One region of the Vagococcus sp. WN80Y genome, then DNA from elsewhere that is predicted to be linked to it. Evidence: riboswitches for the same ligand, from Rfam matches in the RefSeq annotation. Region 1 holds a riboswitch; the other holds the start of a gene.
What was found. A riboswitch is a leader RNA that binds a small molecule or an ion and turns the genes downstream of it on or off. The one in region 1 is predicted to bind lysine.
Positions count from the first base shown of each region.

Region 2: linked by a shared signal. The riboswitch ahead of AC5KOD_RS17820 (ABC transporter permease subunit) and the one ahead of dapF (diaminopimelate epimerase) in region 1 are both predicted to bind lysine.

Region 1 is NZ_JCAQHY010000125.1:9,736-13,159, forward strand. Features, by position in the region: gene AC5KOD_RS05775 (nitroreductase family protein) at 1-46, opposite strand, end outside; gene AC5KOD_RS05780 (alpha/beta hydrolase) at 230-976, shown strand; lysine riboswitch at 1,031-1,215, shown strand; gene dapF (diaminopimelate epimerase) at 1,283-2,077, shown strand; gene dapD (2,3,4,5-tetrahydropyridine-2,6-dicarboxylate N-acetyltransferase) at 2,100-2,795, shown strand; gene AC5KOD_RS05795 (M20 metallopeptidase family protein) at 2,820-3,424, shown strand, end outside.
Region 2 is NZ_JCAQHY010000170.1:19,079-22,502, forward strand. Features, by position in the region: gene AC5KOD_RS17810 (EamA family transporter) at 1-781, opposite strand, end outside; gene AC5KOD_RS17815 (hypothetical protein) at 968-1,267, shown strand; lysine riboswitch at 1,318-1,493, shown strand; gene AC5KOD_RS17820 (ABC transporter permease subunit) at 1,628-3,211, shown strand; gene AC5KOD_RS17825 (amino acid ABC transporter ATP-binding protein) at 3,214-3,424, shown strand, end outside.

The sequences.
Region 1 (3,424 bases):
TAGACGTTCGTCTGTCAACGATTGCTTGACTGATGGATGTAGGCATGGGCTTAATCTCCGTTTCTTTAGTTGGATTAATTGATAATGATTCTCAATTATAATTAGTTTACCGTTTATTGATCGTAATAACAACCTTTATGACTTTTTATTTTGGTCCCATGCCCTAACTTTGCAAGTAACTAAAAATACCGTAAAATATAGGTAGCAAATTAATGAGGAGGTATGACGAGTGAGAAAAGGAGTAAAACGAGCGCTGCTTGGATTTTTGGTTGTAATCGCCGTATTAGCAGGTGTGAGTTTTTGGCTAATCCACCAAGCGGCCTATGAGCCTGCCGAACTGGCAACAGAAGCGCTAAAATCATCATCAGTGGTAGTTAAATCAAAAAAGGAGTTAACTATTTTTAAACCAGTAACAACTCAATCGGAGAAGCCGGCAATTATTTTTTATCAAGGTGCCTTGGTAAAAGAAACAAGCTATAGTTATCTAGCATCTCAGTTAGCGGCTAGCGGGTATCCTGTTTATCTAGTCCACCATCCTTTAAATTTACCGATTTTAGCAATGAAGGCGGGAGATCGGCTAATTGATGAAGAGGAGTTAAAGGACGTGGTAGTTGGGGGGCATTCACTGGGGGGTGTTGTAGCGAGCCGCTTTGCTCATCGAGAACGTGCTAACCCTAACTTAAAAGGTGTTTTCTTCTTAGGAAGTTATCCAGATAAAAAGGGGGATTTAAGCTCATTTAAGGGCGATGTTTTATCGATAACAGCGACAAAGGATCAGGTCTTAAATTGGCAAAGCTATGAAGAAAGTCGTGACTATCTACCAAAGCAAACTCGCTATTTTTCAATTGTTGGCGGTAATCATGGTGGATTTGGTGCATATGGACAGCAGAAAAAGGATGGTCAGGCGACTCTTACAACGAAAGAGCAGCAAGATCAAGTCGTGTCAGAGCTACTTAACTGGCTAGAAACCTTGTAAACTACTAACCTTTTGAGTGGACAAGGGAATGATTCAAGTGTTATTATTACTTATATTTTAATAAGAGGTAGCAATGCAGATGAGTAAAATCCTGGAGAAGGCATTTGAAGAGGGGATTTGAAAGGTAATCATTGCCGAACGGGGTTAATTGGCAAATTAATGTCGTGGGGATATAGGAAAAACTTATATCACTCCTACTGTTACAAGTAGAGGCGCAGAGATAAAGTGATTGCTATCAAAGTGCCTATTTTAACCAATAGGTGCTTTTTTTCGGATAGTTAATCAAGAAGTGGGAGGTCTAAAAGCATGAAAGCAAGAAAATATAATGGCTGTGGCAACGATTTTGTGTTGATTGATGATATTCCAGGAGCTAATTATGCTATATTAGCTCAAGAGTTGTGTCAGGACTCTCGTTTTGATACAGATGGTTTAATCGCCGTTAAGCAGCAACCCCTCGAGATGATTTTTTATAACCGAGACGGCAGCAGAGCGCCTATGTGTGGCAATGGGATTCGCTGTTTTGCACGACATGTTTATGAGCACGGACTAGTCAGTGAGTTGACTTTTCCTGTTGTGACGTTGGCAGGTATTTTGACCGTTGAAATCACACAAACAAGTCCTTTTGAATGTCGAGTGCAGATGGAGCAAGCTCATTATGATAATCAGTTAATCGGTGCGAGTGATGCTCAGAGCTTTCAACAGCGCCAAGTTGAATTGACGACAGGTATGGTGGAAATTACCAGTCTATTCATGGGAACCATTCATACGGTTGTCTTTGTGGAGGATGCTGTCGCTGAGCTTAACTTGTCTCGGGGACAAGAACTCTGTCATCATCCGTTATTTAAAGAGCAAACTAATGTTAATTTCGTTCAAGTTGTTAATGACCACGAGTTGATTGTCCGAACCTTTGAGCGTGGGGTTGGCTGGACGTTGGCGTGTGGGACAGGGTGTTGTGCGAGCTATGTTGTAGCTCGTGATTTAGGATTAGTCACGAAACAACCGGTGACGGTTCACCTTGAACAAGGTCAATTAGAAATATCAGGGGATTCGGAAATCGTCATGTCTGGCCCAGCTGTTTTTGAAAAAGAGCTTACCTTATAAGAAGAGTATTGGAGGAAAATAGATGAACGCACATGAGATTATTAAATTTATTCAAACCGCAGAGAAAAAGACTCCGGTGAAGGTCTATGTTAATTTATTAGAGCCAGTTGAGTTTCCAAATTGCCAGACCTTTGGATGCAAACGTAGTAAAACCGTTTTTGGTGATTATCGAGATGTAGCTGAAGTTTTAGCGTCAAATAAAGATAAGATTAAAGATTATGTGATTGAGAATGACGGTCGTAACAGTGCGATACCTTTATTAGATACGAAGGAAATCAACGCGCGGATTGAACCGGGAGCAATAATTCGTGATCAAGTAACAATTGGCGATCAAGCTGTGATTATGATGGGGGCGATCATCAATATTGGAGCCGAAATCGGTGATTCGAGCATGATTGATATGGGCGCTATTTTAGGAGGCCGTGCAATAGTTGGCAAACGATGCCATATTGGTGCAGGAGCAGTTTTAGCTGGTGTGATTGAACCACCTTCGGCAGAGCCAGTTGTGATTGAGGATGATGTGTTAATCGGAGCTAATGCAGTGATTGTTGAAGGGGTTCGTGTCGGCAAAGGAAGTGTTGTAGCTGCTGGGGCAATCGTTTTAGAAGATGTGCCAGAGAATGTTGTGGTTGGCGGTGTTCCTGCCCGTGTATTAAAAGTTAAGGATCAGCAAACAATTGATAACACTGAAATGCTAGATGCGTTGAGAGAATTGTAAGCAAAATGAAAGGCGGCTATGAGGATGTTAGCAGAAAATCGGATGGCTTTGCACCGGATTCCTGAGATAGGATTTCATGAATTTAAAACAAAAGCTTATCTTTTAGAGCAAGTCGGCGACTACGATTGTCAGATTCATGAGGTGGGAGAAACAGGGCTTGTTTTGCATTTTGATAATCAGCAGGCGGACACGATTGCTTTTCGGACAGACATCGATGCTCTACCAATTATGGAAGCGACAGGTCTAAGTTTTCAATCAGAGCATCCGGGCTACATGCATGCTTGTGGGCATGATGGACACATGGCGATGCTATTGGAATTGGCTGCTTATTTAAATCAATATAGAGAGACTCTGGCACATAATGTGGTATTGATCTTTCAGCCTTCGGAAGAAATTGCTGGTGGTGCTCAAAGTATCGTAGATTCTGGCTTATTAGATAGGTATCAAGTTAAAGCGATATTTGGGTTTCATTTATGGCCGGGGTTAGCATCTGGACAAGTTTTTTCTCGAAGTGGCGGAATGATGGCTCAAAGCAGTGAAACTGATATTGTGATTAAAGGGCGCTCTGCTCATATTGCGTCTCATGAACAAGGGATTGATGCACTAGAGATAGCGACGCGTTTAATGAC
Region 2 (3,424 bases), on a different contig from region 1:
GAGCAACCACAATAGCATTACTTGCAATCGCACCAACATAAAAAAATTGGCCCAAGGTCTCACAAAGAGCTGCTAACGTACGATACTTCTCTTTCCTGATGGACATCTTGTCCCTCTTTATTAAAGTTAAATAGCCCAAAATAACACAAGCAACTATCAGAAAGGTTAATTCATAACTGATTAAGGCTTGATCCTCAGACATAATCTTCTTAGTTTCTAAGTAATAGCCATCGAGAAACGTTCCAGCTCCATCAATTACACAATACAAAATTGGAAAAATAATTGCCACTGCCCCTAGTCGGTATTTTTTATCAATCGTTTCCTTTGCATCAGCTAAAGCACGATCGGCTTCTTTCTTTTCATAGTAAGACAATAAAAATATTCCTACTGAAATCAAGCCTACTGCCACAAATTGAACAAAAGCCATGCGACTACCCAAAATCAAAAATGACATCAACGCTGAGACCGCTCCCGAAGAATTACTAATCGGCGATGAAATAGATAATTCAATATACCTTAAGCCCAAATACCCAATTGCCATCGATAAAATATACATGGCTGAAACAGGCAAATAAAGAACCAGATTATGCCAATCAAAATTAACTTTTTGATAGATCATCATATAAAAAACAGCATGTAAACCCATTACAAGGCCAACCATTACAACTGTTTTTAGCGCACTATTAGACTCTGCAGGATTATTTCCTTTTTTATAAAATAAATCTGCCGTTCCCCACGCTAAAACCGTAATTAGTGCTGGAATAAACCACACTATTATCACCTACTTTTCCTATTTGTCTTATTAAAAATAACGTAGAATCCTTTAAAGGTCAATAGACCGCTTTTATTCCTCTCGTCACTATTAAAGGCAGAGTTTGTGATAAAAAAAACAGTTTTCTAACAGTTTTCAATGACAAGGCCTAGATAAGATGTTAAAATAGCAAGTGAGAAGAAAGAGGTGGAAAAAATGGTAGCATTTTTAATTTATTGGGTGAGTATTTTGGTAAGTATTGCATGGATCGTTATCAGCACTGGTTTCTCTATTTATTACTTAACGAACAAAGAAAATGGCAATTTATGGGCATTTGCACTATTTAACGTTTTAGCAGCTATCGTTCTAGCTATTGTTTTACTTGTTTATAAGACATGGGATTTCGGTATCACCACATATAGCTCGCTAATGTACGCACTAATTGCAGTTGAATTAGTCTTAGCAGTTATTAAAGCTGTTCTTGGCCGTGAACCAAAGCTAGAAACAGCTAAATAAACCAAGCAGCACTTATATGAATCATCACAACAATTAAATACGTACCTCAGATATGAGGTAGAGGTCGCGATAATTAGGAATGGTAGTCGAGTATGAGGATACATTGACGCTATCAGGAGGGAACATCGCCGAAATATCTATTAGCCTCACTAATAGATATTGGGACAACAGTTGATAGCTGTTGAACTGTCTTAGTTTGTAAAAACTAAGTTGCGCTAGTCATGTCTAAAGGCAGGATGAATTAATCCGTTATAGCGACCTCATGAAAAAATCATGAGGTCGCTATTTATTTTTCATCAAGTGACGCAACAAGCAATTCAAATAATGGAGACTCATCATGCTCCATATTAGGAGGAACAAATGACGATTAGAAAAAAAGTTGGGGTAATCCTCGCACTATTTGTCGGGCTGTTGATTGGTAGCCAAACTGTCCACGCAGAAGGCACTTTTAGAGTGGGGATGGAAGCAGGCTATGCCCCTTTCAACTGGACCCAGACAGACGATAAAAACGGAGCTGTTCCCATCGAAGGCTCAAAAGAATTTGCAGGTGGGTACGATGTCGAAATTGCAAAAATTATCGCAAATAAGCTAGGCAAAGAACTAGTGATTGTCAAAACCGAATGGGATGGTCTAGCTCCTGCTTTGACCTCAGGAAAAATTGACGCTGTAATTGCTGGGATGTCTCCAACTGAAGAACGAAAAAAACAAATCGATTTTACCGATGTCTACTATCAATCTCATCTCGTGATATTAGTAAAAAATGGCAGTACATTTCAAGAGGCAAAAAGCTTGGCTGATTTTAAAGGAGCGAAAATCACCGCTCAATTAAATACCTTCCACTACTCTGTTATCGATCAAATTCCAGGAGTTAGTAAGCAAACAGCCATGGATAATTTCCCTGCTATGCGGGTGGCACTTGAATCAGAGAAAATTGATGGCTATGTCACGGAAAAACCTGAAGCACTGACCGCAGAAAAAGCTAATCCCAATTTTAAATTGGTTGAATTTTCTAAGGAAAATAGCTTCCAAACTGCGCCAGAAGATACGGCAATTGCGATTGGATTGAAAAAAAATAGTCCTTTACGGACGGAAATCAATCAAATTTTAGCTGATATTCCTGTTGATAAACAAGACGACATTATGAAAAGTGTGATCGATAAACAAGCAGACAACGAGACCAACGAGATTTGGATTGTCAAAATCATTAAAGAAAATGGCATGATGTTCTTACGAGGAGCAGGAATGACCCTTTTCATCTCCCTTATCGGTACAGTTATTGGAACAACAATTGGGATGGCCATCGGAATCTTCCGAACAATCCCAACACCTGACACGGCCCTTAAAAAATTTGGCCTAGGCTTCCTCAACAAGTTTTTCTCTGTTTATATTGAAATTTTCCGCGGGACGCCAATGATTGTTCAAGCCATGGTCATCTATTATGGCAGTTCTCAGGCGTTTAATATTGACCTGAATCCAACCTTTGCCGCGCTCTTTATTGTCTCTATCAATACAGGGGCGTACATGACAGAAATTGTTCGTGGTGGAATTTACTCCGTTGATAAAGGACAGTTTGAAGCTGCTCAAGCAATTGGTATGACTCATTTTCAAACAATGAAAAATGTCGTGGTTCCACAAGTTATTCGCAATATTCTCCCTGCGACAGGAAATGAATTTGTCATTAATATTAAAGACACCTCTGTCTTAAATGTCATCGCCGTAAGTGAATTGTACTTCCAAGGAAAATCTGTCGCCGGTAGCAACTACCGCTTTTTCGATACTTTCTTTGTCGTCTGCATCATCTACTTTATTATGACCTTCACTGTGACACAAATACTGCGCTACTTAGAACGCCGACTTGACGGACCTGATGATTACGCACCATACGCCAATCAAATGCAAGTTAAAAAAATTGAACAAACCGACTCTACAAGAGGGGGGAGATAGTTATGACAACAATGATTGATATTCAGCATCTTAATAAATGGTATGGACAAAATGAAGTTCTAAAAGACGTCAGCCTCTCTGTGGATAAAGGCGAAGTGGTGACTATTATCGGCTCCTCAGGTTCTGGAAAGTCAACCCTACTACGCTGTATCAATTTACTCGAACAACCGACCAAAGGCAAAATCCTTTTCAATGGTCAAGACATCCTAGCAT